3 regions of the Nocardia sp. NPDC058519 genome follow, and region 3 is predicted to be linked to each of the others. Evidence: riboswitches for the same ligand, from Rfam matches in the RefSeq annotation. Region 3 holds a riboswitch; each other region holds the start of a gene.
What was found. A riboswitch is a leader RNA that binds a small molecule or an ion and turns the genes downstream of it on or off. The one in region 3 is predicted to bind cobalamin.
Positions count from the first base shown of each region.

Region 1: another riboswitch for cobalamin. It lies ahead of ACFWPK_RS14715 (ABC transporter substrate-binding protein); the one in region 3 lies ahead of metE (5-methyltetrahydropteroyltriglutamate--homocysteine S-methyltransferase).
Region 2: another riboswitch for cobalamin. It lies ahead of ACFWPK_RS29750 (FecCD family ABC transporter permease); the one in region 3 lies ahead of metE (5-methyltetrahydropteroyltriglutamate--homocysteine S-methyltransferase).

Region 1 is NZ_JBHXNK010000010.1:183,142-193,588, reverse strand. Features, by position in the region: gene ACFWPK_RS14760 (SAM-dependent methyltransferase) at 1-676, shown strand, start outside; gene ACFWPK_RS14755 (hypothetical protein) at 698-1,198, shown strand; gene ACFWPK_RS14750 (hypothetical protein) at 1,165-1,563, opposite strand; gene ACFWPK_RS14745 (hypothetical protein) at 1,661-2,173, opposite strand; gene ACFWPK_RS14740 (helix-turn-helix transcriptional regulator) at 2,502-3,209, shown strand; gene ACFWPK_RS14735 (ADP-ribosylation/crystallin J1) at 3,266-3,646, shown strand; gene ACFWPK_RS14730 (TIM barrel protein) at 4,184-5,998, opposite strand; gene ACFWPK_RS14725 (ABC transporter ATP-binding protein) at 6,002-6,802, opposite strand; gene ACFWPK_RS14720 (FecCD family ABC transporter permease) at 6,795-7,868, opposite strand; gene ACFWPK_RS14715 (ABC transporter substrate-binding protein) at 7,849-8,964, opposite strand; cobalamin riboswitch at 9,097-9,284, opposite strand; gene ACFWPK_RS14710 (hypothetical protein) at 9,448-10,059, opposite strand; gene ACFWPK_RS14705 (TetR/AcrR family transcriptional regulator) at 10,139-10,447, shown strand, end outside.
Region 2 is NZ_JBHXNK010000037.1:630-11,076, forward strand. Features, by position in the region: gene ACFWPK_RS29715 (sugar ABC transporter substrate-binding protein) at 1-696, shown strand, start outside; gene ACFWPK_RS29720 (ATP-binding cassette domain-containing protein) at 696-1,460, shown strand; gene ACFWPK_RS29725 (sugar ABC transporter permease) at 1,457-2,698, shown strand; gene ACFWPK_RS29730 (ROK family protein) at 2,724-3,920, shown strand; gene ACFWPK_RS29735 (SRPBCC domain-containing protein) at 3,957-4,451, shown strand; gene ACFWPK_RS29740 (ABC transporter substrate-binding protein) at 4,511-5,542, opposite strand; gene ACFWPK_RS29745 (ABC transporter ATP-binding protein) at 5,539-6,387, opposite strand; gene ACFWPK_RS29750 (FecCD family ABC transporter permease) at 6,384-7,415, opposite strand; adenosylcobalamin (AdoCbl) riboswitch at 7,421-7,560, opposite strand; gene ACFWPK_RS29755 (ABC transporter substrate-binding protein) at 7,659-8,750, shown strand; gene ACFWPK_RS29760 (ABC transporter permease) at 8,750-9,610, shown strand; gene ACFWPK_RS29765 (ABC transporter ATP-binding protein) at 9,586-10,350, shown strand; gene ACFWPK_RS29770 (LLM class flavin-dependent oxidoreductase) at 10,347-10,447, shown strand, end outside.
Region 3 is NZ_JBHXNK010000001.1:191,384-201,830, reverse strand. Features, by position in the region: gene metE (5-methyltetrahydropteroyltriglutamate--homocysteine S-methyltransferase) at 1-1,849, opposite strand, end outside; cobalamin riboswitch at 1,992-2,189, opposite strand; gene ACFWPK_RS00945 (pyruvate carboxylase) at 2,480-5,878, shown strand; gene rsmD (16S rRNA (guanine(966)-N(2))-methyltransferase RsmD) at 5,875-6,438, shown strand; gene coaD (pantetheine-phosphate adenylyltransferase) at 6,442-6,927, shown strand; gene ACFWPK_RS00930 (GtrA family protein) at 6,924-7,469, opposite strand; gene ACFWPK_RS00925 (DivIVA domain-containing protein) at 7,722-8,495, shown strand; gene ACFWPK_RS00920 (YceD family protein) at 8,583-9,188, shown strand; gene rpmF (50S ribosomal protein L32) at 9,269-9,451, shown strand; gene rnc (ribonuclease III) at 9,476-10,207, shown strand; gene mutM (bifunctional DNA-formamidopyrimidine glycosylase/DNA-(apurinic or apyrimidinic site) lyase) at 10,211-10,447, shown strand, end outside.

The DNA of each region.
Region 1 (10,447 bases), on a different contig from region 3:
CCGCTTCACCCGACGCGCGATCGAATACCTGTCCGACCATCACGGGGTGTCCCAGTTCGTCGAACTCGGGTGCGGTCTGCCCCACGTCCCCGACATTCACGACATCGCCGAACAACACAACAGCACCGCGCGGACGTTGTATGTCGACTCCGACATCGTCGTGGCTGCTCATGGTCGCGCGCTGTTGCACGAACCGCCTACCCGGTTCTTCACCGCTACCGACCTCACCGACACCGACGCCATCCTCAACGACATCACCACGGTGATGGACATGACGGCACTTTTGGCGGTCTGTGTGTCGGGCACCGCGGAGTCGATTCCCGACGCCCCCGCTGTGCTCGCCGAGTTGACCGCCCAGTTCCCGGTCGGGACATGGCTGGTGCTCACCCACGTCACCGACGAGTTCTACCCCGACCACATCCGCGCCGCCGCCGAAACCCTACGTCGAGCGGGCATCCCGTATCACCCGCGCGGACGAGACGCGATCACGGCCATGCTCGCCGGGTACCAGCTTCTCGCACCCGGTCTGATCGCCCCGCACCGGTGGACACCCACCCGCCACCGCGACGACAACGGCAACAACGCCGGGATTCGGCGGTTGTCGGCTACCGCACCTCGCCATCGCGCGACGTGGGATCTGAGCGCTTACGCCGCCATCGGCCAACGAAAGCAGTAGAGAAGGGACCGGAACGATGGGATGGGATGGGATCGCGGCGACGTCGACGAAGGCACCGAACAGCAGGGGCCTTACGGGCACCTTGGTTTCCTGCGCCGCGCCGGGATGACCAAACAGGCCGATTGGTTCGCCGCTGGTGGGCCACCACCACCCCGGACAGCAGACGGGTATCGGGGGTGGACCTTGTGGCACGAACACCACCCATCCACCGCCGAGGAGCTGACCCAACTCGTGGACCGGTTGCTGGACGCGGGATCGATCACCCGCGCCCAGATCGGCGCCCACACCCTCACCCCGGGCGACACCACGACGGTCGCGACCCTGCGCGAGTTGATCTCCGCTCACGCCACCGCGCAGCGCGTACACGACGAGGGAGAACAGGGACGAGGGAGAACAGGAATGAACCTCAAGATCCTCACCAGCGCCCTCTGGCTTGACCAAGCCCGAGGAGCGTTTCCGAACATCCACCGTGATCGCCTTGGAAATGCTCAGTCCAGGAGCTGGGGATCCCTGCGGCAGTAGGTGATGGGCGGGTCGACAACGATCACGTCGGTGACCGTCAGCAGTTCGGTGGGCACTTGGCCATCGAGGTAGGCGAATGAGGGACACAACACCGCATCGACGGCGCACTCCGTGACCAAGGACTGCAGACGGTTCAGCGGTGTCGCCGCGAACACCAGGGTCCCGAGCAGGTCATAGCCAAGATCGGCAGCAGCGGTGCGAATCAGCGATTCACACTGCGACTGGCCGGGGCCGGGCAAGTCGGTACGCACATAGCCAATGGCCGTGCTAGCGGCCGCGTGCCGAGGTCGACGGGTGAACCCGACGCCTGCTGCGGCACGAGTGAACCACTGCGCACCTGCCGAATCCGAGATCTGCACATCCATGAGGTCTCTTGCCTTTGGTCTTGTGCCATGCGCGCGCACAGCAGGGGCGGGAGGGTGACCGAGAAATCGCGCAAGGCCGAGGTGCCCTCGCGCGGGGCTATCGAGTCTGTCCACGGGCGCAGGATTGAGTAGTCGCGTCGGCGAAGTAGCGCACGACACCGCTGGTAGTGACCCGCTTGCGCCAGCTGCTGGAACGCTGATATCCGGCAGCGGACAGCGTCTGATCGAGCTCGTCCAGACCGACCGTGGTGCCTTGCCGCACCGGCAACGACCGTGGCCAATCGGCCGTTTGGCGAATGCCGCTCGCTACATCGAAGATATCGCTGCTGAATACATCGGCGACACTGTCACCAGCGTCGAGACGGGCGATGACATGGAATTCGCCGCGCGGCCCGCCGGAAACGCCAGGTGCCACAGCCTGGGACCGACTACCCGAGACCGGGCACTCTGCACCAGGATCGTCTGGGCAGCAGGAATACAGACCCTTGCTCCCGATATTGCGCTGCGCGCAATATCGGCTCGGAGTCCTCAATCTCATCCGAACGGACTGGCTATCCACTGCATATTCGTTTGTTTGGCAAACATCGAAATCTTTTGTGGTATTGATCATCTGACCACCTCACATCCTGCGCTGTGGAGCAATTGACGGGACCACAATCCCAACACAGCTAATGGAAGGCAAATAGAGTAAAAAGTCCCTCTAAATGGCCAACAGTTGGAGCAGCGCAGCGACCGGACGCAAGCTCGACGCCATTGGACTCGGTACGCCGCACCTAGTCCGGACCGCCCGAGAGGCGAGCTGCCGAGCGCCGAGCCGACTGGGGCCTCTCCACGCTGCGACACAATCAGAACGCGACCAGCTGAATCCGAAGCAATCGAATTGCAGCATTTCCGCAGGTCAGATAGTATGCACTAATAACACGTCAGCTGGTGTCAGCGTGGACTACATCGTGCGACTGGAACAGGGCCGCGGACCCAAACCGTCCGAGCAGGTCCTCGGTGCGTTGACGAGGGCGCTGCGCCTGACCGATATCGACCGCGATCTCGTCTATCGGCTCGCCGGGTCCGAACCGCCGCAGGCAGGACGGATTCCGATGATGATCCGGCCCAGTGTGCTGCGACTGCTGGATCGGCTGGCCGATCTGCCCGTGCTCGTCCTCTCGGCCAAATCCGATGTCCTCGCCTGGACTCCCTTGGCGGCGGCCCTGTTCGGCGATTTCTCCGCGATCCCCGTCACCCAGCGCAACATCATGTGGCAGCGCTTTCTCGGCGCCGGCATGGGCCGCGTCGTCATGACGCCCGAGGAGGCCGACAGCAATGCCGCCGCCTGCGTCGGCTGCCTGCGCGCGGTCAAAGCGACCTACCCCGACGACCCCGGTCTCACCCGCCTGCTCACCGAACTACGCACCGGCAGCAGCGAATTCGAGGCGCACTGGCAGGCAGGCCGCTCCAGCGTCATGCACAGCCTCACCAAAACGATCGCCCACCCCGACCTCGGCGCCCTCACCCTCGACTGCGACGCCATGCACGTCCCCGACACCGACCAAACCGTCATCATCTACTCCGTGACGCCCCACACCCCCAGCGCCACCGCCACCGACCTACTCCGCGTCACCGGCCTCGAATCCTTCTCGGCACCCGAATAACGTCTGGCCCCCACCGGGCTACTCGGATACGGTGCGTTACTCACGAAGGAGTGACGATGACAACCGCACCACGCACAACCACCCTCTGGCGGCCGACCGGCCCCAAGGAACTCGCGCTTCTCGCCGAATCCGGTTGGCGCACTTGGCCACCGCGGCTACCCGACCAGCCGATCTTCTACCCGGTCCTCAACGAGGCCTACGCGGTACTGATCGCCCGCGATTGGAATGTGCCCGCCTCCGGCGCGGGATACGTCACCCGTTTCGACGTCCGATCCGACCACCTCGACCGCTACGACGTGCAGCAGGCCGGCGGCCGCGACATCCTCGAATACTGGATCCCCGCAGAGGATCTCGACGAATTCAACCGCAACATCGTCGGCGCGATCGAGGTCGTCCGCCGCTTCCCTGACGACGCACCGCTGCCCGACCACGCGTGAACGGTTCGACCGCTCGGTCCGACGACCGGCGACCTCCGGCCCGACTCGGCGTCCATGCGGAGGTTCCCACCCGGACAACTCCCCGGCGAGATGGATTTCCCACACGAGTTAGGATGCCCTTATGCGTTCTGCGCGGTCAGGTCGGCTCCGGGGGCGATACCACGGTCGTCCTGCTCGGTTCATTGGGCGGTAGCACAGTGTGTGCTCAGCGAAGGCGCACTGGACCAGATTCCCCGAGTGCCTCTCGATTTCCATCGGACCGTGCGTAAGCAATGGGTTCCACTCGCGGATGACGGCAGTTTCACGGCCACCCTCACGGTGAAGGCACCCCACAGCACCCGCCGACACGGTGTTCGGGGTCTACACCTACACGGCGGCCAAATCTGTCAACACCGCAAAGGAATTGGCGGTGCCCATCCGGTTCGACTCCACCCCGGCGTCAATACTCCGACACCGCCGAGCCTGTCAGTTTCCACTGGGTGACACCACCCGCCATGTCGGGGTCCGCGAACCGCGCCGCTTCGCCCCGTCGGTCGCCTACCGCCCCGCTGCGATGAGAGTGGCGGTGTAGTGCGGTCGCTCCCCTGCAGTTCGGTCGCAGCCCACGAGGATCGGGCGCGTGCCTAGCGAGCGTACCTCGACGAGATGCCGGTGCGTACTGCCCGACAAAACATCGTGTGCGGTGGCGCGGTACTGGGTGCCGGTGCGGGGCTCGAGGCTGAGCTCATGTGTGATCCAGTCCCAGCCGTACTCGCGTAGGAGCTCTCGCTCGATCACCTGCTCGTGCGGGTCACGCAGCGCCGACCAGCCACGATAGGAGCTCATCAAGTCGGCGGGATGGCCGGTGCGGTCGACGAGGCACGAGATCTGGTGCTGGTCCAGATTTCCCCAGTATCGGCCCTCGGGGAAATCGACCAGGGTTGGCGCGAAGCGGTGGCCGCCGAAGCTGCTGATTCGCCATACCCTGACGTTGCCGATGCCGGCCGGGTGGCGGCGCAGGTGCTCGTAGAAGGGGTAGCCGCGGGTTCCGCAGCAGGAGTCCACCGAGGCATGGGTGCAGACGACGAGATCGCGGTGCTCGTCGTGGACGCGGTAGCGGGCGAAGTCGGCAAGCTGGTCCTGATCGTCGTCGAACATCGCGGCGATCAGTGCGGGCGCCCGGTCGACGGGCAGGTGGTGTTCGATGCGTTCCAGGGCTGCCGCCGCACCGGGGCGCCGGTCGAATCGGATGACGCGCATCAATCCAGGCGCGGAGTACTCCGGGTCGGGCGCCGCGGCAAAGGTTTTCATGGTGAGTCCGCGCTCCTGCACCCAACGGGTCGCGGACCGCAGGGCAGCGCGCAGCGGCGCGGGCACCCGGTCGGTCTCCCAGACCGGCGTGCCCATGCCCGGCGGCCATGGCAATGGCAGCTCGAGCATGAGGAAGCGGTCGAACGAGCGGGCGGTGCCGATCGGATCCTCGTCAACCGAGCGGGCCACGAGCGAGCATGAGTCACGTCCTGGCACAACGGGTTCGGGCTGCGGGCGGCTCGGCGTGCGGCCCGCCATCGCGTCGATGACGTTGAGGCGGGCCCGCCGTGCCTCGGTGTCGAGTTCGTCCGGCGTGCCCAGCTTGGTCACGCTCTCGACAGCGCTCGGTCCGGTGAAACCGTGCGCTGCCAGCACGCGGAACAGTTCGGCGAAGTCGACGATGCCGTCGCCCGGTGTGATCGGCGGCGGCATGGCGCCGGTGACGGCCCGGTGCGAGCGGCGCGCGGGATGGTCACGCACCCCGACTGCGTGGATGTAGGGCGCCGCCTCGGCGAGTCCTCGCTCGGGTGGTTCGCCGCCGTAGTGCACCAGATTGCCCGGATCCCAGCAGATCAGGAACGCTCGATGACCGACCCGCTCGACCACCGCCCTGGTGTCGGCGGCGGTCCGGGTGAGCCCGCCGTGCGGTTTGACGGCGATGGTCACGCCGTGTGCTTCGGCATACGGCGCGGCGGCGGCCATCATGCGGAGATAGCGATCCGCGTGCGCGGGTTCGGCGCACCCCATATCGACCAGGGTCGAGACGCCGAGGCGCGCACAATGATCGAGCTGTCGTCGCAGCGTCACCTGCGCGTTCGTGTCACCGCGGTCAAGATCGGCGGCGTGCGCGAGCATCACCACCCGGAGCCCGTGGTCGGCGATCACCGCGCCGATCTCGGCCGCTGCCGCGGGCGAGGTGTCCGGGGTGATCACCTCGGTCACCCCGTGCACCGGCAGTGCCACCGCGGTGTATCCGGCCGCCCGAATCCCGGCCAGCGCTCGCGGCAAGGTGAACTGCGCCCATGGTCGGACAGTGCAGGCGAGTTCGAGTTCGGATGGCACGGATCAGGCCCTCTCAGCGGTTTCGGTGGTGTGGTTCGGCCGGTCGTATCTGGTGACGATCACCCGGCGCGGCGCGGTATCCGGGCCGGTGTCGAGCATCAGCGAATGCGCCCGCACGTCGTAGAGCGCGCTGACCGTCTCGCCGGTGAGCAGCTCGGCGACCGGGCCGGTCCTGACGTCGGTGCCGCCGAACATCAGCATCGCGGTATCGGCGATCTCCATCGCGTGATCGGGATGGTGGGTGGTCAGCACCACCGCACGGCCCTCATCGGCCAGCTCGCGCAGCAACCGCAGAATCCGCCCCTGATTGTGCAGATCGAGGGCGGACGCGGGTTCGTCGAGGACGCAGATCGCGCTCTGCGCGGCGATCATCCGCGCGATGAGCACGAGCTGGCGTTCCCCGCCGCTGAGACCGGGATAGTCACGGTCGGCGAGCTCGGCGAGGCCGACGCGATCCAGCGCCGCCAGCGCGATCTCGCGATCACGGCGCCCCGGCACGGCCAGCACGCGCAGGTGGCGCGCCCGGCCCATCAGCACCATGTCGAACACGGAGTAGGCGAACGTGGATCGATGGCTCTGCGGGACGAACCCGATCGGACCATCCGCGCGCACGCGCCCCTCCGTGGGTGCGGTCAGGCCCGTGACACACTGCAACAGCGTCGACTTGCCCCGGCCGTTCGGTCCGAGGACCGCGAGGACCTCGCCAGCCCGGCAGCGACAGTCGACCGCACGGAACAGCCACTCCCCCTGTCGATCGTGGGTGAATCCGAGTCCGTCGAGCATCAGGTCCGCGCCCTCAGTCATCGGACCACATCCGTCGACGGCTGCGTTGTAGCAGGACCAGGAAGACCGGCGCGCCGATGAGAGCCGTCAGCACTCCCAGCGGTATCTCGGCGGCCCCGAGATTGCGGGTGACCGTGTCGATCACCGTCAGATAGGCGGCTCCGAGAGCGATACTCACCGGGATCAGCACCCGATGGTCAGGGCCGACCCACAACCGCGCCAGATGCGGGACGACCAGCCCCACCCACCCGATGACCCCGCTCACCGCGACCGCGCCCGCCACGATGGCGGCCACCGCGACCAGCAACGTCCAGCGCAACCGGGCGGGGTGCACGCCGAGGGTGGCCGCGTCGTTGTCGCCGAGGGAGAGCAGATTGATCCGCCATCGCAGGGCATAGATCAACGCGCCACCGAGCAGGACGGGCACGGCCGCGATCGCCACCTTGCCGTAGGTCGCGGTGGCGAGACTGCCGAGCAGCCAGAACACGATGGACTGCAATTCACCGTAGGGGTCGGCGAGGTAGGTCAGCAGGGAGACCAGCGCGGAGAAGAACGCGCCGACCACGATTCCGGACAGCACGATCGTCAGCGGTGGCGCGGGCCCGCGCGTGCGGCTGGTCAGGAATACCGCGACCAGCGCCAGCAGACCGAACCCGAACGCGCCGAGTACCAGTGCCGCCGAACCGAGCCCGAGCACGATCGCGAGCGCACCGCCGAACGACGCACCCGAGGAGACGCCGATGATCTGCGAACTCACGATCGGATTGCCGAACACCGCCTGCAGTACCACCCCGCAGACCGCCAGACCCGCACCGATCAGCATCGACAGCACCACCCGCGGCAGCCGGACCCGCAGCACAGCCGCTTCCTGGGCTTGCGACCAGGTCGGGTCCAACGGCAGCACCTGACCGAGCAGAATCCGGGTCACATCGCCGGTGCCGACCGAGTACCGGCCGACGCCGAGGGCGAGGATCGCGATGGCGATCACCGCGATGGGCAGCCCGATCGCGGCGGCGCGGCGGCGGGTCCGCATAGCTCGGCGGCGCGGAAGTCCGGAACGCGCTGGTTCAGCGACCGAAATCCGCATAGTCCGACGATCCAGCGTTGGCACGTACCTGCAAGATGGTGTCCAGCTGCGCGGCGCTCGGTGCGGTGCCGTACAGGAATTCGTAGTCGCGCACTACCCCCGAACGCAGACCGGGCGCACCGGTGCGGCGCACCAGTCCGGCGAGCCACTCCCACATCAGCGGCGATTCCTGGCTCGGCGGGTCCCACCGGTAGCCGCCGAGCGGCACCTTGTAGACGCGGCGCTCCCGGACCGCGCGCAAGCTAGCCAGCGCCGGGTTGCCGTAGAGATCGGCGGGCAGCGCCGGGCCGAAGTTGCCCAGCAAGATGATGTCAGGGTCCCAGGCCAGCAGTTGTTCGATGCCGATGGTGGCGCGCTGCTGGGCGATCGCGCCCGCCGGGTTCCTGGCACCGACCAATTCGGTGACGAAATGGTTGTACGAGCCGGCGCCTGCCACTGGAAAACCATCCGCATCGCCGAACATGTACAGCACCGAAGGTGACGTGCCCGTCGGTCTGCGTTCGGTCAGCCGGGTACGCCGCGCGCGCATACCGTCGACGATCCGCTTGGATCGCTCCTGAGCACCGAGCAGTTCGCCGTAGAGCGTGACGGCACCCTCTAGATCGTCCTGCGTGCCGTAGGTGAGCGAGACCACCGTGAGGCCCGCGTTGGTGAGCGGGTCGAGAATGCCGGCCCCGCGATCACCCCACTGGATCACCACATCGGGCTCGGCGGCCAGGACGCTCTCCACATTGGGCGCGAACTCCGCGCCTGCCACATCGGTGCGGACCGACAGCAATTGCGGATAGACCTCGCCGAGGAATCCGGTGCGGATGGCGCTCGCCGATGCGGCGTTCATGCCCGCCAGCACATCGGGGCGGCCTGCCACCGCGATCATCATCGAGGCTGCGGGCATCGGGATCGTGACGACGCGCCGTACCGGTCCGGGCAGCACGACGGTCCGGCCTGTCAGGTCGGTCACCGTCGGTCCGGCACCGGCATTCGCCGCATCCCCCCGTCCGCAGGCCGCGACCGCGGGCAGCGCGGCGGCGGCGAGCATGCCCGTCAGCCAACGTCGGCGGGTGATTACAACACCGGTGGATCTCGTGTCCGGCATGGTCGTTCCTCTCGCGGCGGAGACCGGACACGAGAACAGCATTCGCCGCGGGTGCCTCGTGGGCACACGAGTCGCAGACCGCTCGCCGGTACCGGACGACGCGGATGAATGACCGCCTCGGGGTCCGCGCCCCTGGTGGTGTCCGCGGCAGGTCAGTCTCCTGACTCCCGGATCGGCGCGGGCCCCGACCTTCCAGCCCTTCGGCCGTGGTCGTCGTTGGGGCCCGCGCCCCGGTCACAGTGGCGGGACCGTGTCGGATTCACACCGACTTCCTGGCTCCCACCGCGGTTTTCTCGATCACCTTAGCCGACTCGACCCACGGCCGATGGGGCCGAGTAGCAGCGCGTGCGGCAAGCTGGTGGCCGCGCGATCCTCGAATACCGGATCCCGTGGCAGACCTCGGCGAATTCAACCGCGACATCATCGACAGGATCGAAGTCGTCCGTCGCGTCGACGCACCGCTGCCCGACCAGGCGTGAACCTTCAGACTGCTCGATCCAGCATCGCCGCGCGGATCTTCGCGACCGCGGCCTGCGGGTCGTCGGCCCAGAACGCGACGGTGCTCACCGTGAAGTCGCCCTGTGGAGTGTGGAAGGTCTGGGGTTCGGTCAGGATGACGCGGATGTTCGTCGAGCTGCCGATGATCACGGCGAGTGTCTCGTCGCCTGTTCCGGTGAGCTGCAACGATTTCGCGCCGTCGTAGGCCCGCAGATCGTGGCGGACGGCCCGGATGTCGGCGAGCGCGATGTCGAGGGCGACGCGGCGCAGGTAGCGCACGCGTAGCAGGTCGCCGGTGAGCACGTGTGGATACATGTGGTGCGCGGCCAGCATCCCCACCATCCACAACAATCCCCAGACCCCTAGCGCCAGCGCGACAATCCGCGCCGCGGGCCACGGAATCAGCAGGTGAACCGCCGGGATCTCCACGGCACTGACCACGATGAACGCCCAGATGACCGCCGACACCGCACCCGCGTACCGAATCGGCGTGCCGCAGCCGGTGTCGGGGCGGCGGGCGGCTACCCGCGCCAGGCTCACCCATATGTCGACTTCGAGACGAACGAAAGACCGTGCGAGCTGGGTGATCGGGCGCATGGGACCCTCCTTTTCAATACACTCGCATTGTAAAGAGGTGACGCACAGCAATACAAGTGCATTGTGAAAAGATGGGCTGATGCCGAAGCGGGTGGATCACAGTTCTCGACGCGCGACGATCAGCGATGCGGTGATGCGTCTACTCGCCCGCGACGGCCTCGAGTCGATCAGTCTGCGCCATGTCGCCACCGAGGCAGGGGTCTCCACGGGCCAGGTGCAGCACTATTTCCCCAGCAAGGAAGCGATGATGGAGTTCGCCACCTCCACCATCGCCGACCGGATCGCCGCCCGAATCTCCGCAGCGGGCCCCGACCCCGACCTACCGCAGATGCTCACCGCACTGCTCCCCACCGACCCCGAATCGGCCGCCGACGCCCGCATCCTGATC
Region 2 (10,447 bases), on a different contig from region 3:
GGTGCGCCGTACTACGTGTCGTTCGACAACGTGATGGTCGGACAGCTCATGGGCGACGGCCTCGCGAAGTGCCTGGCCGACAAGCAGGCGTCCAAGCCCGTGGTCGCCTATCTCAACGGCGGTCCGACGGACAACAACGCCGCCCTGTTCAAGAGCGGTTACGACGGCGCGCTGAAGCCGAAGTTCGACGCGGGCGAGTACGTGAAGGGCCCCGATCAGGCCGTCCCGGAATGGGATAACACCAAGGCGGGCACCATCTTCGAACAGATGCTCACCGGCACCCCGAACCTCGGGGGCACGGTCGCGGCCAACGACGGGCTGGCCAACGCCGCCATCGCCGTGCTGAAGAAGCAGAAGCTCAACGGTCAGATCCCGGTGACGGGTCAGGACGCCACGGTGCAGGGCCTGCAGAACGTCCTGGCAGGTGACCAGTGCATGACCGTCTACAAGGCGATCAACCTGGAGGCCGCCGCCGGCGCGAAGCTGGCGATCGCGCTGGCCAACGGTGAGAAGGGCGAGGCGCCGAGCACCGTCGATGATCCAGAGGCGAAGACGAAGGTGCCCGCGGTGCTGCTCGAGCCGAAGGCGATCTTCAAGAACAACGTGAACGACGTTGTCGCGGACGGTTTCGTCGACAAGGCCGAGCTGTGCACCGGTGAATTCGCGAAGCTCTGCGCGGATAACGGCGTCCGCTGATGACCGATACCCCGCTCATCGAATTGCGCGGATTAGAGAAGAGTTTCGGGCCGGTTCACGTGCTGCACGACATCGACTTCTCCGCCTACCGCGGTGAGGTGACGGCACTGGTCGGTGACAACGGCGCGGGCAAGTCCACCCTGGTCAAATGCATCGGCGGTACCCATGCGATCGATGCGGGTGAGGTGCTGTTCGACGGTGCGCCGGTGCAGATCGGCAACCCGAGGGACGCGGCGGAACTGGGTATCGAGATCGTCTATCAGGATCTCGCGCTCTGCGACAACCTCGACATCGTGCAGAACATGTTCCTCGGCCGCGAGAAGAAGCACGGCATCGTGCTCGACGAATACGGCATGGAGGAACTGGCGGGCGCGACACTGGCCGGTCTGTCGGTGCGGACGGTGAAATCCGTGCGGCAGAAGGTGGCGAGCCTGTCCGGCGGGCAACGCCAGACCGTCGCCATCGCCAAGGCCGTGCTGTGGAACAGCAAGGTGGTGATTCTGGACGAGCCGACCGCGGCGCTCGGTGTCGCCCAGACTCAGCAAGTTCTCGAACTGGTGCGCCGACTGGCCGACAAAGGTCTTGCGGTGGTGCTGATCTCGCACAATATGAACGACGTCTTCGCGGTCTCGGATCGCATCGCGGCGCTGTATCTGGGCCGGATGGCCGCACAGGTGCGGACCGCCGATGTGACCCATTCGCAGGTCGTCGAGCTCATCACTTCCGGCCGCAGCGGGAGTCTCGGAATCGGAGTGCAGGCATGAGTGCGGTCGTGACGGACAAGGCCGCCGAGCCTGCCGCACCGGTGACCGAATTGGTCACCGGCTATATCGCGCGGATTCGCAGCGGCAATATGGGTGCGCTGCCCTCGGTGATCGCGCTGGTCGTGCTGTCGGTCGTCTTCTGGATCGCGCGGCCGGTGTTCATGACCCAGGGCAATATCGCGAACCTGCTCACCCAGGGTGCCGCCATCGCGGTGATCGCGATGGGTCTGATCTTCGTGCTGCTGCTCGGGGAGATCGACCTGTCGGCCGGCTTCACCAGCGGCGTGTGTGCCGCGGTGCTCGCGGTGTTGCTCACCGACAAGGGCTGGCCCTGGTACGCGGCGGTGCTCGTGTCGCTGCTCACCGGTGTCGTGATCGGGCTGACCATCGGTGCGATCGTGGTGAAGATCGGTGTCCCGTCGTTCGTGGTGACGCTGGCCGCGTTCCTGGCGCTACAGGGTGTGGCGCTGAAGATCATGGACAACGGCCGCAATATCTCCATCCACGACGAGACGATTCTGGCGATCGCCAACAAGAATGTGCCGCCCTTGCTCGGTTGGGTCATGTACCTGGTGCTGCTTGCCGGGTTCTCGTTCGTGCAGTACCGAAAGTTGCGGGCGCGCAACACACTCGGGCTGACCGGCGAGACGGCACCGGTGGTCGCGCTGCGGATCGCCACGGTCGCGCTCGTCGCAGGGATAGCGGTGCTGGTGCTCAATGACGAGCGCAGCCGCAATCCGGAGGTCAACTCGCTGCAGGGCATGCCGATCGTGGTGCCGATCATCATCGCGCTGTTGCTGCTGTGGACCTTCGTGCTCAATCGCACCTCGTTCGGCAGGCATGTCTACGCGGTCGGCGGCAGCGTGGAAGCCGCTCGGCGCGCGGGTATTCCGGTCGATCGGATCAAGATCAGCGCGTTCGTGCTCTGTTCGACGATGGCTGCTGTCGGCGGATTGATCGCGGCGTCGCGGGCCAACTCCGTCGATCCGAACACCGGTGGTTCCGATGTGCTGCTCACCGCGGTCGGTGCTGCGGTGATCGGTGGTACCAGCCTGTTCGGTGGTCGCGGCCGGATGCTCGACGCGGTGCTGGGCGCCGCGGTGGTCGCGGTGATCAACAACGGTATGGGGCTGATGGGCTACAGCGCGGGCACGAAATTCGTTGTGACAGGATTTGTCCTGCTGCTCGCGGCGGGGGTGGACGCGCTCTCACGCAAGCGTTCGCTGCCAGGAAGTTGACCATCGACCGGGAAGGCTGGGCCGGATGAGGGCTGCACCCGCCCCGGACGAGATCCGAACACGCAATCTCGCCGTGCTGCTGCGCCATGTCCATCTGAGTGGCCCGGTATCGCGGGCGGAGCTGGCCGAGCGAATGGGCCTGAACCGCAGCACGATTCTGGCTTTGACCACCGATCTCGCCGCTGCCGGGCTGGTGAGTGAGGAACTGCCTCGCCAGACCGGCAGGGCAGGGCGGCCGTCGCTGGTGGTGCGGCCGGAGTCGGAGCGGGTGTACGTGCTCGCGTTGGATGTCGGCGCGGACCGGCTCGCGGTGGCGCGGGTCGGTCTGGGTGGGGTGATCCTCGACCGTCGCGAAACGCCCCGCGACAGTTCGGCATTCGATCCCGATGAGGTGATCGAATCGCTGGCGGTGATGGCGGAGACCATGGTCGCCGCGGCGGGGCCCGACAGTGTTCGCGTCGGTGTCGGTCTCGCGTTCTGTGGCATGGTCCGTCAGGGTGACGGTGTGGTGCGGTACGGGCCGAATATCGGCTGGGTCGATGTGCCGGTCGGTGCGACGCTGTCGGAGCGGCTCGGTGTTCGGGTAGTGGTCGGCAACAATGCGAACCTCGGCGCGCTGGCCGAGCGCGAACGCGGTGTCGGTGCCGGGGTATCGGACCTGATCTACCTGCACGGTGAGGTCGGCATCGGTGGTGGCGTCATCATGGGCGGCGAACTGCTCGGTGGCGAGGGTGGCTACGGCGGTGAGGTCGGGCACATGATCGTGAACCCCGGCGGGCGGGCGTGCCGGTGTGGGTCGCGCGGCTGTCTCGAGGCGGAGGCGGGGGAGCTGGCCTTGATCGCGGTGGCGGGGCGTGCCGATCTCACCGGGCGGGCGGCGGTTGAAGCGATCGTCGACGCGGCCGCCCGCGGTGACGCCACCGCCCGCGACGCGCTGCACCAGGTCGGCGACTGGCTCGGCTACGGGGTGGCCAACCTGGTGAACATCTTCAACCCGACGATGGTCGTGTTCGGCGGGGTGCTGCGCGAGATCTACCTCGGCTCGGCCGCCCAGGTCCGCAGCAGGCTGGCCGTGAACGGACTGCTCGCGGTCCGCGAACGTGTCCGGCTGCGGACCTCGGCGCTGGCCGACGACGCGCCGCTGATCGGGGCCGCTGAACTGGCGTTCGCCGATGTGCTGACCGACCCACTGCAGACACTGGCGCGTAGCTCCGGCGGTTGACCGGTTGACGTCGGCAGGGCGGCTATCGTGAAAGCCATGGCGACGACGACCAGGATCGGCACGCAGATCAACGCGCCTCGTTCGACCGTCTACCGTCTGCTGCTCGACGGCGACGCGGTGGCTGCCTGGATGATGCCCGACGGGATATCTGTCGATGTGCATCGGTTCGAGCCGGTGGAGGGCGGATCGTTCTCGATCACCCTCACCCATGACGAGCCCGTCGACGTGGGCGAGACAGGGCAGCACGATGCGGGAACGGTGCGCCAGCAGCACGACGCCTACTTCGGGACGTTCCGCTCGCTGACCTCGGATGAGCAAGTGGTCGAGGTGCTGGAATTCGTCACGGAGAAGCCGGACATGACCGGGGCGCAGACCGTCACCTTCACCCTGACGGACGCCGGCGGCGGCACCTACCTCGAAGTACTGCACGAGGGGGTTCCGGCAGGGCTCGGTCCCGCCGAGAACGAAGTCGGCTGGCAGATGGCGCTGACGAAACTGGTGGCGCTCGCTGAGCGGGGCACGACGGACTGAGCCCCGCTCCGTTGCGACGGTTCACCGACAGCGCGGTCCGCGCACAGCCGGGCCCGGGGTTACCGTACGGCGTCGTCCGCGCGGGGTGTGATGCCAGAGGCGGGGACGAGGTTCCACGTTTCGAGCTGCTTGCGGATCTGTTCGGCCGCATCGATATTGAGTGGTCCGCTCGTCCACAGCGCGTACGGCAAGTTGAAGAACCGGCTGTCGCGGACCGCGCGCAGACCGTTGATACCGGGCTTGGAGCGCAGCAGTTCGACCTTCTGCTCGTAGCTCTGGCCGGGGTAGTCGACGAACATGATCGCGTCCGGGTCGGCGGCCGCGAGCCGCTCCCAGGAGACCTTGGTCCAGGTGTCGTCGACATCGTCGAGGATGTTGCGGGCGCCCGCGGCTTCTAGGATCGCTTGCGGCGCACCGTATTTCCCGCTGGAGTAGATAGTGTCGGTGCCGCTGTCGAACAGGAACACCGTCGGGGTTCGCGCCGGTTTCGGGGCCGCGGTCAGGGCGGCGAGCCGGTGGTCGAGATCGGCGGTGACCTCCCGCGCGCGGTCGGGGTGGCCCGTGATCGTGCCGAGGTCGGTCAGATCGGTGCGCAACGCGGTCCATGGTTCGACGGTGCCGCGTGCGGCGGCGCCGTCGAGTTGGCGACAGCTCTCGGTGAGGACGTAGGCGGCGATGCCGTCTTTCCGCAGTGACGCGGGGGTGAGGTTGCTCGCCTCGTCGTAGCCGTAGCTCCAGCCGGCGACCATGACATCCGGGCGCTGGGCGAGCACGGTCTCGCGCGAGGGGTACTCGGGGGCAACGGATTTCAGGCCGTCTACGACGTCGGCGCCGTAATGGGCGCGCAGGGTGCCTGCATCGCGCTGGATGCTCGAGACCGCGACGACCTGGTCCTGCGCACCGAGCGCGAGCACCATCGAGATGAGATTTCCGTCGTTGACGAACAGTCGCTGCGCGGGGGCGGGGAACTGGGATTCCTTGCCGCAGTTGCGGATCGGGATCGTCGTCGCGGACTCTGTGGTGGTGCCGGTGCAGGCCGTCAGAACGGCGGCAAGGGCAGTGGTGGCCAGGATCCGGCCGTGGTTCTTCATCGTCGCGCCTCTCGCGGGGTGATCAACAGGTGGTTTTCGCCGGTCAGCGGGTGCTGGACGCGCGTCGCGTCGACACCGAACACCTCGGCGACGACATCGGGTGTCAGCGCCTGGGCCGGTGGTGCCGGTGCTCGGGCAGAACCGTTGTGCAGCACGATGATTCGATCGCAGTAGCGATCGGCCAGTGACAGGTCGTGCAGGGCGGCGACGACGGTTCGGTTCAGGCTCCGCATCAGGGTGAGCAGTTCGAGCTGATGGGTGACGTCGAGATGGTTGGTCGGTTCGTCGAGCAGCAGTACCGGGGTGTTCTGCAGCAGCGCACGTGCCAGCAGAACCCGCTGCCGTTCGCCGCCGGACAGCTGGTGCACCTGCCTGCCCGCGAAACCGGCGAGATCGACCGCGGCCAGCGCCTGTGCCACCTGCTGCTGTTCGCGCGGGGCGCCGAGTCCCCACGGCGGCAGATAGGGCGTCAGCCCGAGGGCGACCACCTCGCCGGCCAGCATGTCGGCGGGCGGGGTCTCGTCCTGCGCCACCAACGCCACCGTCGCGGCCCGTTGTCGCGGCCGCATCGTGTGCAGGGTCTGCCCATCCACGAGCACTCGACCCTGCCTGGGTTTGTCGACTCCCGCCAGCACCCGCAGCAACGTCGATTTACCGCTGCCGTTGGGCCCGACGATCCCGACGATTTCCCCGGGCTCGATCGAAAAGTCCGCGCCGACCACGACATTCCGTCGCCCGATAGCGCAGGTGAGCGTGACCGCTCGCACTTCGCCTGAGCTCGCTGAAATATTGCCCGGGCAGGCCTCCTCGCTGGATGGGCGTTCGACCTGGGTGGAGTCGCTCATGACGTGCCGAACTGGTAGCGGCGTCTGCCCATCAGCAGAAGGAAAGTCGGAGCGCCGATGAGGCCGGTGAGTACGCCGACCGGGATCTCGGTGGGGCGCACCAATATTCGGGTGGCGGCGTCGGCGACCACCAGGAACAGCGCACCGCCGAGCGCGCAGGTGGGGAGCAGGTTGCGGTGGCGGGGGCCGACGATCATCCGGGCGGCGTGCGGGACGACCAGGCCGACGAAGCCGATGCCGCCCGACACCGCGACCAGGACACCGACGAGCACCGCCAGCAGCACGAACAGGCCGATGCGCAGCCGTCGCACCGGGACGCCGACCGACGACGCGGTGTCCGCGCCGAGCGTGAGCGCGTCCAGCCAGCCCGCGCTCGCCATGAGGATCGCGCCGCAGGCCAGCACCACGGTCAGCGGCAGGGCGATGGTCGTCCAATCGGCACCGGCGAGACTGCCGAGCAGCCAGAACAGCACCGACTCCGCCGCCGCGGGATCGGTGCTGCGAAAAACGAGGAAACTGCTGAACCCGGCGAACGCCGAACCGAGCACGGTGCCGGTGAGCACCAGCCGCAGCGGCGTGAGACCGCCCTGGGCGAACGCGATCAGGAACACCAGGGTCGCGGCGCCGAACGCACCGAGCAGCGCACCGCCGGACAGCGCCCAGATGCCCGCACCGGCGAACAACCCGGAGGTGATGACCGCGGCCGCGCCTACACCGGCCCCGGAGGAGACGCCGAGCAGGAATGGGTCGGCCAGTGGGTTGCGCACCAGCGTCTGCATCGCCGCACCGGCCAGTGCCAATCCGGCGCCCACCACCGCGGCCAGCAGTGTGCGTGGCACCCGGAGCTGCCAGACGATGGTGTCGATACCGAGATCGGTGGGTGTCGCGCCGGTGAGCCGGGCGATGAGGGTGTCGAGCACCGCGGACACGGGCACGATCTCCGCACCGAATCCGGTGGCACCGATCATGGCCGCCAGCAACAGCGCCCCGATCAGGGGCAGCGCGAGCGAGATCCGGGCACGGATCATCGCGAATTCTCCACAGGCAAGGCGCGGCCCTTTCAGAGGGTGTCCCGGCGAGGGAGGTCTGACTTTCGCCGCGAGGCGATCACAGTGGCGCGACCGTTCCGGAGTGACACCGGATTCCCGCACCCGCCGGGAATAACGCCCAGACTCTAACGCGGCACTCCGTGCCAACCAGGAGCCGGGCCCTTCAAATCATGGAAAGGCTAATGGTGTTCGGGGGGTGGTCGTGATTGCTTGAATCCGTCTATGTACCGACCGAACACCTTTCGACCCGGCCTGCGTGGCCGCGCCACCGCCGCACTTCTCGCGATGGCAACCGTTGCGACGCTCGGCCTGACCGGCTGCGCACAGGGCAACGACGCACCGGTCGGCACCCCCGACGCGCCGCTGCCGACCGAGGTTCCGCCCGGGACCACGCTCGTCGTCGCCGATCAGCAGGAACGGCTGCAATCGGCGCTGCGGCTGTCCGGCGAGCTGGACAAGCTGCCGTTCAAGATCGAGTTCGCGAACTTCGTCGGTGGTCCGGCCATCCTCGAGGCCTTCCGGGCGGGCGCGGCCGATGTCGGTCAGGTCGGCGATGTGCCGCCGATCCACGCGCTGGCCGCGGGGCAGGACGTGCCGATCATCGGCTCCTATCAGACCAATCCGAAGGCGATGAAACTCGCGGTCGCACCGGGCCGTTCGATCTCGAAGCTCACCGATCTGAAGGGCAAGAAGATCGCCTACGCCGAGGGCACCGCCCAGCAGGCGTCGGTGCTCAAGGCACTCACCAAGGCGGGACTGAAGCCCACCGATGTGGAGCTGGTCCGGCTGCAGCTGGCCGAATTCCCGGACGCGGTGCGCACCGGTCAGGTCGATGTCGCGCCGCTGATCGAACCCAATGTGACCAGGTTCCTGCGCACCCAGGGCACCTCGCTGATCCCGGATTCGGAGACCACGGGCATCTACAGCGGTCTCGCCTATGTGTACGCGCGTCGCGCGGTGGTCCAGGATCCGGCGAAAGCCGCCGCGACCCGCGCCCTGGTCGGCGCGTTCGTGCGGGCCTGGCAGTGGACCAACACCCATCGCGAGGAATGGGCGACCCGCTACTACGTCGAGGGCCAGAAGGTCAGCGCCGACGATGCCGAGCGGATCGTCGAATCGCTGGGCACCTTCACGTTCCCGCACCTGGACCAGCAGCTGATCGCCCGGCAGCAGACCACCATCGACGCGATCGACGCCGTGGGTGAACTGCCCAAGAAGATCAAGGCCGTCGACGGCTTCGACCTGCGCTTCGATGCCGCGGTCACCGAGGCCGTCACCGCCAGCGGGGCGGCGTTCGCGCCGGCGGCGGGCTGATGGCCACCCTCGACGTCGGCGTGCTGCGCCGGATCAGGGCGAGCACGGCACCGGTCGAGGCGCTCGCACCGCGTGGCCGGGGCAGGCGCAGGCTGGGACCCGGCAAGCCCATCCCGTTCGGCTTCGCCCTCGGACCCGCCCTGCTCATCGGCACCTGGGTGGTCGGCTCCGCGATCGGCGCCATCGACCCGGAGACACTGCCCGCGCCGTGGACGGTCGCCCGGACCGCGGGCGAGCTGATCGCCGACGGCCGGTTGCAGTCCAATCTGCTGACCTCGTTGCAGCGGGCCGTGATCGGCCTGGTCCTCGGTGTGGCGATCGGCGTGGTGCTCGCGCTGGTCTCGGGCCTCAGTCGGCTCGGTGAGGCGGTGGTCGACGGTCCCGTGCAGATCAAGCGGGCGATCCCGACGCTGGCGCTGATCCCGTTGTTCATCGTCTGGTTCGGGATCGGCGAGCAGATGAAGCTGATCGTGATCACCACCAGCGTGCTCATCCCGATCTACATCAATACCCATGCCTACCTGCGCAGCGTCGACGCGCGCTATGTGGAACTGGCCGAGACGGTCGGGCTGTCGCGGTGGGGTTTCCTGCGCCGGATCGCGCTGCCGGGATCGCTACCGGGCTTCTTCCTCGGGTTGCGGCTGGCGGTGACGATTTCCTGGCTGGCGCTGGTGGTGGTCGAACAGGTCAACGCGACCAGCGGCATCGGCTACCTGATGACGCAGGCGCGCACCTACGGCCAGATCGACGTGATCGTCGTGGGTCTGGTGATCTACGGACTGCTCGGACTGTTCGGCGACCTCGCCGTGCGGGCTACGGAACGAAAGGTGCTGGCATGGCGACAGACACTGGGCGACTGAGCTCCGACGAGCGGGTCGTCGTACGCACCCGCGCTCTCACCCGCGGCTTCGGCACGCGAATCGTGTTGAACGGCATCGATATCGAGATCCGGCGCGGCGAGTTCGTCGCGCTGCTCGGGCGCAGCGGTTCGGGCAAGAGCACGCTGCTGCGGGCGCTGGCCGAACTCGATTCCGAGGTACCGGGTTCCGGTGAGCTCACGGTGCCGACGCAGCGCGCGGTGGTGTTCCAGGATTCGCGGCTGCTGCCGTGGGCGCGGGTGCTCGACAATGTGGTGCTCGGGTTGACCGGTCGCGACGCGGACCAGCGGGGACGATCGGCATTGGCCGAGGTCGGGTTGGCCGGGCGCGAGAAGGCGTGGCCGCGTGAGCTTTCCGGCGGCGAGCAGCAGCGGGTGGCATTGGCCAGATCGCTGGTGCGTGAGCCGGAACTGCTCCTGGCCGACGAACCGTTCGGCGCGCTCGACGCGCTGACCAGGATTCGGATGCACGCCCTGCTGCAGGCGCTGTGCGAGCGGCACCGGCCCGCCGTGCTGCTGGTGACCCACGATGTGGACGAGGCCGTGCTGCTCGCCGATCGGGTGCTGGTTCTCGACGAGGGCCGGATCACGATCGATCAGCGCATCGAGACCCCGCGCCCGCGCAGGCACGCGCACCCGGAGTTCGTCCGGCTGCGGGAAGCGCTGCTGACCGGGCTCGGCGTCGACACAACAGAATCAGAGAAAGTGAAACAGGCCTCATGAGTGCACCGCGTCAACTGAGTCTCAACGCGTTCATCTACCCGTCCGGACACCACGAGGCCGCCTGGCGGCACCCCGACAGCAGGCCCGACCGCATCTA
Region 3 (10,447 bases):
GTTCGGCGGCACGCAGCGGCAGCAGCTCGCGCAGGGCGGGTTCGTCGACCTGGATGATCCGCGCGCCCTGGGCTTCCAGGTCGACGGTCTCGTCCCGGATGGCGAGCGCGACCTGGCGGGCCGAGTCACCCAGCGGCTGGTCGTCGCGGACGAACGACCACGCCAGGATGGTCACCGGGCCGGTGAGCATGCCCTTGACCGGCTTGGTGGTCAACGACTGGGCGTACCCGATCCAGGACAGCGTCATCGCCTCGGGGCGAGTGACGTCGCCGAACAGGATCGGCGGGCGCACGCAGCGAGTGCCGTAGGACTGCACCCAGCCCGCCTCGGTGACGGCGAAACCGTCGAGCAGTTCGGCGAAGTACTGCACCATGTCGTTGCGTTCGGGTTCGCCGTGCACCAGCACGTCGAGCCCGAGCTTTTCCTGCAGGGTGATCACGTCGGCGATCTCGGCCCGCATCCGCCGCACGTACTCGGCCTGGTCGATCTCGCCCTTGCGCAGCGCGGCGCGGGCCAGCCGGATGGTCGAGGTCTGCGGGTAGGAGCCGATGGTGGTGGTCGGCAGCACCGGCAGGTCGAGGTGATCGCGCTGCAGGGCGCGACGCTCGTCGGCGGGGGAGCGGGTCAGGTCGTTCTCGTCGAGCGCGGCCAATCGGCTCCGGACCTGGTCGTTGTGCAGGCGCGGGTCGGTCCGGCGGGATTCGGCGGCGGCGCGGGCCGCGGCCAGTTCGCCGGCGACGGTGTCGACACCCGCGGTGAGGGCGGTGGCAAGGATTCGTACCTCGGCGACCTTCTCGGTGCCGAAGGCCAGCCACGAGCGCAGCCGCTCGTCCAGGCCGGTCTCGGGGGTCAGCGAATACGGCACGTGCAGCAGCGAGCACGAACTCGACACCGCCACCGCGTCGGCGCTGCCGAGCAGGGTGCCCAGGGTGCCGAGGGCAGCGTCGAGGTCGGCGCGCCAGATATTGCGGCCGTCGACCACGCCCGCCACCAGCAGTTTGCGAGCAAGGGCGGGCAGCGCCGCGACCGCCGAGATATCGGAGCCCGCGGTGAAATCGAGCGCGACACCCTCGATCGCGGTCTCGGCCAGCGCCGCCAGAGCGGCGTCGGGGTGCCCGAAGTAGGTGGCGACCAGGATCGCGGGCCGGTTCTGCGCGGCAGACAGCGCGCTGTAGGTCTGGCCGACCAGGGCGATCTCCGCCTCGGTCAGGTCGGTGACCAGCACCGGTTCATCGATCTGCACCCATTGCGCGCCCGCATCCGCCAGCTGGGCCAGCAGGTCGAGGTACAGCGGCAGCAGTTCGGGCAGCCGCTCCAGCGCGGCGCCGTCGGCGGCCTTGGCCAGCTTCAGGAAGGTGATCGGACCGATCACCACCGGACGTGCGGGGACACCGAGTTCGATCGCCTCGTCGAGTTCGGTCAGCAGCTTGCCGGGATGCAGCGAAAAGGTGGTGGCCGCGTCGATTTCGGGCACCAGGTAGTGGTAGTTGGTGTCGAACCACTTGGTCATCTCCAGCGGAGCGACCGTGTCGGTGCCACGCGCGGCCGCGAAATAGCGGTCGAGCGGGTCGGCGATCCCGGCCACCCGCGGCGGCAGTGCGCCGAGCAGTTCAGCGGCATCGAGCATCTGGTCGTAGTAGGAGAAGGTGCCCACCGGCACCGAATCCAGTCCCGCCGCGGCCAGTTCGGTGAGCTGGGCGCGACGAAGCTGACGGCCGACCGCGTGCAGGTGCGCGGCATCGGCACGGCCGGCCCAGTAGGACTCGGTGGCGCGCTTGAGTTCCCGGTTCGGGCCCACTCGCGGAAGGCCGAGAACCGTTGCGGTGAACGGTGTGTGTGAAACAGTCACGGAGATTCTCCAGTGTCGTGCAGGGAGAGCCGTCGCCTTTTCGCGGGCACACGCCACCCGGCCGGACCATGTCGCGAACGGTACGACGGGTCGGCATCGGTGGTCCGCGCGCCCGATCCACGAGGCGGTGGCCGCCGGATACGGCGTATCCGGCACAGTCGGCAGGTCTTCGGACTCGCGGGCACCGGTCGTGTGATCGACCGACCTACTGGCCGTCGCTTCCCAGGCATGATGCCCAGTGCTGATGACGGCGGTCGTTCCTGCTCACCGCTGCGGGACAGTCCCGGATTCTCACCGGGTTCCCTCTCACCCGGTGCGGAACATGATCCGCACCCGGGTTTCGACGCCTACGCGGGAGGTCGGGGCTCCGACTCTTCCACCGCGCAGGCGAACCAGCTGCGCCCCCAGCATAGGCCCTCAACGGGGGCCCGGGGCACCGCCCGGTGGCGAACAGTGCCGTGACCTGCGGTTGCGCCCACATTGTCCACGCGCACCGCTGACCGCTCCTCGCGGTGAGATGTGACGGCCTGATGAACGCAACTTCGCAGGTAGGCGGGTGTGCGGTGTGAAGAATGCTGCGAAGCCACCTTGCGTGTCCGGCCCCGGCTCGCGGCCGGGTACCGTAGGCCAATGTTCTCGAAAGTCTTGGTCGCAAATCGTGGTGAGATCGCTATCCGTGCCTTCCGCGCGGCCTACGAACTCGGCATCGGAACGGTCGCGGTGTTCCCGTACGAGGATCGCAATTCCGTCCATCGCCTGAAGGCGGCCGAGTCATATCAGATCGGTGAAGAGGGTCACCCGGTTCGGGCGTATCTGTCGATCGAGGCGATCATCGACGCCGCGGTGGCCGCCGGCGCCGACGCGATCTACCCCGGCTACGGATTCCTGTCGGAGAACCCCGACCTCGCCGCGGCCTGTGCCGCCGCGGGCATCACCTTCATCGGACCCACCGCCAAGATCCTCGAGATGGCGGGCAACAAGGCCACGGCGATCGCCGCGGCCAAGGCGGCCGGGCTGCCGACGCTGAAGTCCAGCGAGCCCTCGGCCGATATCGACGAATTGCTCACCGCCTCGGCCGAACTCGAATATCCGATCTTCGTCAAGGCTGTCGCCGGTGGTGGTGGTCGTGGCATGCGCCGGGTCGCTACGCCCGAGCAGTTGCGTGAGTCGATCGAGGCGGCGTCGCGTGAGGCGGAGTCGGCGTTCGGTGATCCGACGGTGTTCCTCGAGCAGGCGGTGGTGAACCCGCGCCACATCGAGGTGCAGATCCTGGCTGATCAGCACGGCAATATGATGCATTTGTTCGAGCGGGATTGTTCGCTGCAGCGTCGTCATCAGAAGGTGATCGAGCTCGCGCCCGCCCCGAATCTGTCTCCTGAACTGCGCGAGCGGATCTGCGCCGACGCGGTGGCGTTCGCCCGCCAGATCGGCTACATCAACGCGGGCACTGTGGAGTTCCTGCTCGACGAGCGCGGCAACCACGTGTTCATCGAGATGAACCCGCGTATCCAGGTGGAGCACACGGTCACCGAGGAGATCACCGATGTCGACCTGGTGCAGTCGCAGCTACGGATCGCTGCCGGTGAGAGCCTCGCGGACCTGGGCCTGAGTCAGGAGACGGTGCAGATCCGTGGCGCCGCGCTGCAGTGCCGCATCACCACCGAGGACCCGGCCAACGGGTTCCGCCCCGACACCGGCCGCATCACCGCCTACCGCACGCCGGGCGGCGCGGGCATCCGTCTCGACGGCGGCGCGAACCTGGGCGCGGAGATCGGCGCCTACTTCGACTCGATGCTGGTCAAGCTCACCTGCCGTGGTCGCGATCTACCCGCCGCCGCCGCGCGCGCCCAGCGCGCGCTGGCCGAATTCCGTATTCGTGGCGTGACGACCAACATCCCGTTCCTGCTCTCGGTGCTCGACGATCCCGATTTCCAGGCGGGCCGGGTGACCACCTCGTTCATCGACGAGCGTCCCGAGCTGCTCACCTCGCGCGGCTCGGCCGACCGTGGCACCAAGATCCTGACCTATCTGGCCGACGTCACCGTCAACAAGCCCAACGGCGACCGCCCGACCACGGTGTACCCCTACGACAAGCTGCCCGCCGTCGACCTGACGCTGCCGCCGCCGGACGGTTCGCGCCAGCGACTGCTCACCCTCGGGCCGGAGGGTTTCGCGCGGGCCCTGCGCGAACAGAAGGCGCTCGGCGTCACCGACACCACCTTCCGTGACGCGCACCAGTCGCTGCTGGCCACCCGCGTGCGCACCAACGGTCTGCTCGGCGTGGCGGGCCACGTCGCGCGGCTGACCCCGGAGCTGCTCTCGATCGAGGCATGGGGCGGCGCGACTTACGATGTGGCACTGCGGTTCCTGCACGAGGACCCGTGGGAACGCTTGGCGGCCTTGCGTGAAGCCGTGCCGAACATCTGCCTGCAGATGCTGCTGCGCGGCCGCAACACCGTCGGCTACACGCCCTACCCCGAACAGGTCACCCGCGCTTTCGTTTCCGAAGCCGCCACGACCGGTATCGATATCTTCCGTATCTTCGACGCCCTCAACAATGTCGACCAGATGCGTCCGGCGATCGACGCGGTCCGCGAAACCGGTACTGCCATAGCCGAAGTCGCCCTGTCCTACACCGGTGACCTGCTCGACCCGAACGAGTCGCTCTACACCCTCGACTACTACCTGAAGCTGGCCGAACAGATCGTCGACGCGGGCGCGCATGTTCTCGCGATCAAGGACATGGCCGGTCTGCTGCGTGCACCCGCGGCCGCGAAACTCGTTACCGCACTGCGTAGTAACTTCGATCTGCCGGTGCACGTGCACACCCACGACACCCCCGGCGGCCAGCTGGCCACCTACTTGGCGGCCTGGCAGGCCGGTGCCGACGCGGTCGACGGCGCGTCGGCGGCCATGGCGGGCACCACGAGCCAGCCCGCGCTGTCGGCGATCGTGGCCGCCACCGCGCACACCGAGCACGACACCGGTCTGAACCTGCAGAACGTGTGCGATCTGGAGCCGTACTGGGAGGCGCTGCGCAAGGTCTACGCGCCGTTCGAGTCGGGTCTGCCCGCGCCGACCGGTCGCGTGTACACCCACGAGATCCCGGGTGGTCAGCTGTCGAACCTGCGTCAGCAGGCGATCGCGCTCGGCTTGGGCGACCGGTTCGAAGAGGTCGAGGCCAAGTACGCGGCCGCCGACCGGCTGCTGGGCCGCCTGGTCAAGGTGACCCCGTCGTCGAAGGTCGTCGGTGACCTCGCGCTCGCCCTGGTCGGCACCGGTGTCGACATCGAGGACTTCGCCGCCGATCCGGGCCGCTACGACATCCCCGATTCGGTGATCGGCTTCCTGCGTGGCGAACTCGGCACCCCCGCGGGCGGCTGGCCGGAGCCGTTCCGCAGCAAGGCACTGGCCGGGCGCAACGAACCCAAGCCCGAGACCCCGCTGAACCCGGCCGACCAGAAGGCACTCGACGGCTCGTCCGCGCAGCGCCGCGAAACGCTGAACCGGCTGCTGTTCCCCGGCCCGACCGCCGAGTTCAACTCCCATCGCGAGAAGTACGGCGACACCACCGGCCTGTCGGAGAACCAGTTCTTCTACGGCCTTCGCCGCGGCGAGGAACACCGCGTGCAGCTGGAGAAGGGTGTCACCCTGCTCATCGGCCTCGAGGCGATCTCCGAGCCCGACGAGAAGGGCATGCGCACGGTGATGTGCATCATGAACGGGCAGTTGCGCCCGGTCGCGGTGCGTGACCGGTCCGTCGCCTCCGAGGTGCCGGCGGCCGAGAAGGCCGACAAGAACAACGCCGGTCACATCGCGGCACCGTTCGCCGGTGTGGTCACTCTCGCGGTGTCCGAAGGCGACGAGATCCACGCCGGTGACACCGTCGGCACCATCGAGGCGATGAAGATGGAAGCGGCCATCACCGCGCCGCGCGGTGGCGTGGTCGGCCGGATCGCGACCACCAAGGTGGCCCAGGTCGAGGGCGGCGACCTGCTGGTGGAACTGGTCGCGCGCGAGTCGGAATGACACGCATCGTCGCGGGTGTGGCGGGCGGGCGGCGCTTGAAGGTGCCGCCCGCCGGCACCCGGCCTACCTCCGATCGGGTGCGTGAAGCCCTGTTCAGCGCGATCGACGCGCGCCTCGATCTGGACGGGACGCTGGTCCTCGACCTGTACGCGGGCTCGGGTGCGCTGGGCTTGGAAGCGCTCTCGCGCGGAGCCGAGCGCGCGTTGCTGGTCGAATCCGACCGCAAGGCGGCCGAGGTGGTGCGCGCCAATATCGCCGAGCTGGGTCTGCCCGGCGCGGAACTGCGGCTCGGCAGTGTGTCCTCGCTGCTGAAGCACGCCGCGCCGCGGGCCTACGACGTGGTGTTCTCGGATCCGCCCTACGAGGTGAGCACCGAGGACGTGATCGCCGACCTCACCGCCCTGGCGAGCAACGGCTGGCTCGCCCCGGAGGCGCTGGTGGTGGTGGAGCGGTCGAGTCGTTCACCCGAAATCACCTGGCCCGCTGGCTTTGTGGCGCTGAAGGCGCGCAAGTACGGGGAGACCAGAGTCGAGTTCGCCGAGTTCGGTGCTAGCGTCTGAGCTATGGCTGCAGCACTGTGCCCCGGCTCCTTCGACCCGGTCACCAACGGTCACCTCGACGTGTTCGCTCGCGCGGCCGCGCAGTTCGACGAGGTGATCATCACCGTCAATGTGAACCCCAAGAAGCAGGGGATGTTCACCGTCGAGGAGCGCATGGAGCTCCTGCGCGAGTCGGTCTCGCACCTGCCGAACGTGCGCGTCGCGTCCTGGCAGGGTCTGACGGTCGATTTCGCCAAGCAGGAAGGCATCAGCGCGATCGTCAAGGGTCTGCGTGACGCGGGCGACTTCGGCTACGAGCTCCAAATGGCCCAGATGAACCACAAACTGGCCGGCGTCGACACCTTCTTCATCGCGACCAACCCGTCGCTGAGCTTCCTGTCCAGTTCCTTGGTCAAAGAAGTCGCGGCCTACGGCGGCGACGTGAGCGACATGCTCCCGCCTGCGGTCCACAAGCGTCTGCTGGACCGCCTCGCCGAACGAAAGGGCTAGCTGGTCGCGGGGAGGCGGAACAAGCCTCTCAGTGCGAGGAAGCGCATGCCGCCGACTGCGGCGGTGATGGCGAGGACCGTCAGCGCCTGCGTGATGTCACCCAAACCGGGCGCCCAGAAATCCAGTCCGGCCAAGCACGCGGTCGTGATCGCGAGTCCGATCAACGCGATCCCGCCACCTTCCCACTGCGCGGTGAACCAGGTGACCCGGTCGGTGGCATGGAAGGTGAGCTGACGGTGGAATTCGTTGGCGATGACGGTGCTGACCACCGATCCGGCCACATTGGCGACCAGCGGGCCGATGCCGTGCATCGCGAAGAACAGCAGCACATAGGCGATATTGCTCGACCCGCCGACGAGGGCGAATCGGAAGAGCTGGGGCAGGGCGCGGTCGCCGCGCAGGTAGGTGAGCGCGCCCTCGAGCTGCGGGCGCAGCGCGGGTGCGACTTCACTCGGCGTCACCACGGGGAACGGACCGGTCCAAGGAGTGAACATGCCCGCCACGTGCGACACCGGACTCCTAGGAGTTTCCAGGAGGGTCATGTTCGACTCCGATCCCAAATGAACAGACGTCGAGGAGTACAACAGCGAAAAGGTTGCGGTGCTTCCCGGCGGACGGCGTTGTCGTGCCTACCGATGGTAGCCGAAGTGGAGGGCCGCACTCCACTTGATATCTGTGCGATCTAGGACACTGTCGCGACACACCGCGACGACATTCGGCACAGCTGCCGACGACAGGCACACTGGGCGTCGGCGGTAGTGGTTTCGCCGTGAGTCCGCAGGAGGGTAGTGAGCATGTATCGCGTATTCGAAGCACTCGACGAACTGGTCGCCATCGTCGAAGAGGCGCGCGGCATCCCGCCGACCCGCAGCTGCATCGTGCCGCGCGGCGATGTCCTCGAACTTCTCGACGACGTCCGCGACGCACTGCCCGGTGAACTCGACGATGCCCAGGACGTGCTCGATCACCGCGACAAGATCGTCGGCGATGCCCGCAGCGGCGCCGAAACGACGGTCACCACGGCCAACGAGCAGGCGCGCACCACCATCGACAAGGCCCGCGCCGAGGCCGATCGCATCCTCGCCGACGCCAAGGACCACGCCGACCGGATGGTCGCCGAGGCCACCGCCCATGCCGACCGCCTGGTGACTTCGGCCCAGGCCGAGGCCGATCAGGTCGTGGCCGAGGGCAACGCCGAATACGACGAGCTCACCGGCCGCGCCCAGATCGACGCCGACCGGGCCATCGACGCGGGCAAGGCCTCGTACGAGCGCTCGGTCGCCGACGGCAAGGCCGAACAGGCCAGGCTGGTCGCGCAGACCGAGGTGGTGCGGGTCGCGCACGCCGAATCCGCCCGCCTGATCGACGAGGCGCACGCCGAGTCCGACCGGGTGCGCACCGAATGCGACGACTATGTCGACGAGCAGATGGCCGATTTCGGCGGCAAGCTCGCCGCCGTGGAGGAGACGCTCAACACCACCCGGCGCTCGATCACCCGTGGCCGCCAGCAGATGCGCGGCGGACCGGCCGCCGAATACCCCGAATACGCTGCCGACCACCGCCGCTGAGGCGAGTGCGCGTTTTGAGTTCGGGCGGGGTCCTGCCGTACTGTTGAGTGGTTGCCCATTATCCCCTCAACGGTAAGTGAGTCCGCGATGTCGGCCGGTTCCGGTTCGCCTGCGCGTCCACGCAAGACCAGTGGTCCTGTGTCCGACGCGGGTTTTGTGCTGGATGTCCGCAATCTCGGCCGCAGGCCGGGAACCATGCGGGAGCTGCGTCGCACGGTCACCGACCACGAGCGGCTGGGTCTGGACCTGATCGCCATCCCGGCCGACGCCGCGGTGGAACTCGACCTGCAACTGCAGGCGGTCTCGGAGGGTGTGCTGGTTACCGGCACGGCGTCCGGTCCGACGGCCGGGGAGTGCTCGCGCTGCCTCGAACCGTTCGACGACCAGGTGCAGATTCGTCTGACGGAGTTGTTCGCGTATCCGGACAGCACCACCGAGCAGACGACCGAGGACGCCGAGGTCTACCGCATGGAAGACGACCTCGTCGACCTCGAGCCGGTGATCCTCGACGCCATCGGGCTGGAGCTTCCGCTGCAGCCGCTGTGCTCGCCGGACTGCGCGGGCCTGTGCCCCGAGTGCGGTGTGCGGATGGCGATTGCGGGTCCTGATCATGGGCATGAGATACTGGACCCTCGCTGGGCGAAGTTGGCGAAGTTCGCCACTGATGAGCCCGGTAACGGCGACCCCGCCTGAGGGTTCCACCACCAAGACCAAACCGCTGCCGCGGCATCTGATGCCGGTGTAGTCAGCGAAAACCAAGAGGAGAAGTAGCCGTGGCTGTTCCCAAGCGTCGGATGTCGCGTTCCAACACCCGGTCGCGGCGCAGCCAGTGGAAGGCCACCGCGCCGACCCTGGTCACCTGCCCGAACCGCGCGTGTGGTGAGAAGACCCTCCCGCACATCGCGTGCCCGTCCTGCGGTACCTACAAGGGCCGCCAGGTCACCTCTGCAGTCTGATCGTTGTAGATCATTCCTAGCAACGTGACAGCCAGTAAAGACAATGTAGGCGCGGCGGATCACGCCAGCCTGCTCACCGCCCTCGGTGTCGACGTACGACCGGAGCTTCTGCGCCTAGCGCTGACGCACCGGTCGTACGCGTACGAGAACGGCGGTTTGCCGACCAACGAGCGCCTGGAATTCCTCGGCGACTCGGTACTCGGCCTCAGCATCACCGAGCGCCTGTATACCGAGCATCCGGAGAAGTCCGAGGGTGAACTCGCGAAACTGCGCGCCAGCGTGGTGAACATGCACGCGCTCGCCGAGGTGGCGCGTGGTCTCGGCGACGGCGGACTCGGTCAGTATCTGCTGCTCGGTAAGGGCGAAGAGCTCACCGGCGGCCGCGACAAGCCGAGCATCCTGGCCGACGGCATGGAGTCGCTGCTCGGTGCGGTGCACCTCGAGCACGGCATCGAAACCGCGCGCGGCGTGGTGCTCCGGCTGTTCGCCGAACTGCTCGAGCGTGGGCCCCGCATGGGCGCAGGCCTCGACTGGAAGACCAGCCTCCAGGAACTCACCGCCGAACGCGGTCTCGGCGTGCCCGCCTACGAGATCACTTCCACCGGGCCGGACCACAACAAGGAGTTCACCGCCACCACGGTGATCGCCGGGCGTCCGTACGGTTCGGGTATGGGCCGTTCCAAGAAGGAAGCCGAGCAGAAGGCAGCCGGTACGGCTTACAAGGCCTTGACCGACGAATCCGCGGCAAAAGCCTGATCTGTGCCCGAGCTGCCGGAGGTCGAAGTTGTTCGGCGCGGTCTTGTCGACCACGCGGTCGGCCGGGCGATCGAAACTGTCACCGTCACCCACCCGCGTGCCGTGCGCAGGCATGCCGCGGGTGGCGCTGATCTGGCCGCGAGACTCAAAGGGTTGCGGATCGACTCCGCACAGCGGCGCGGGAAGTATCTCTGGCTCACTTTCGACGAGCCCGATACCGCACTGATCGTGCACCTGGGT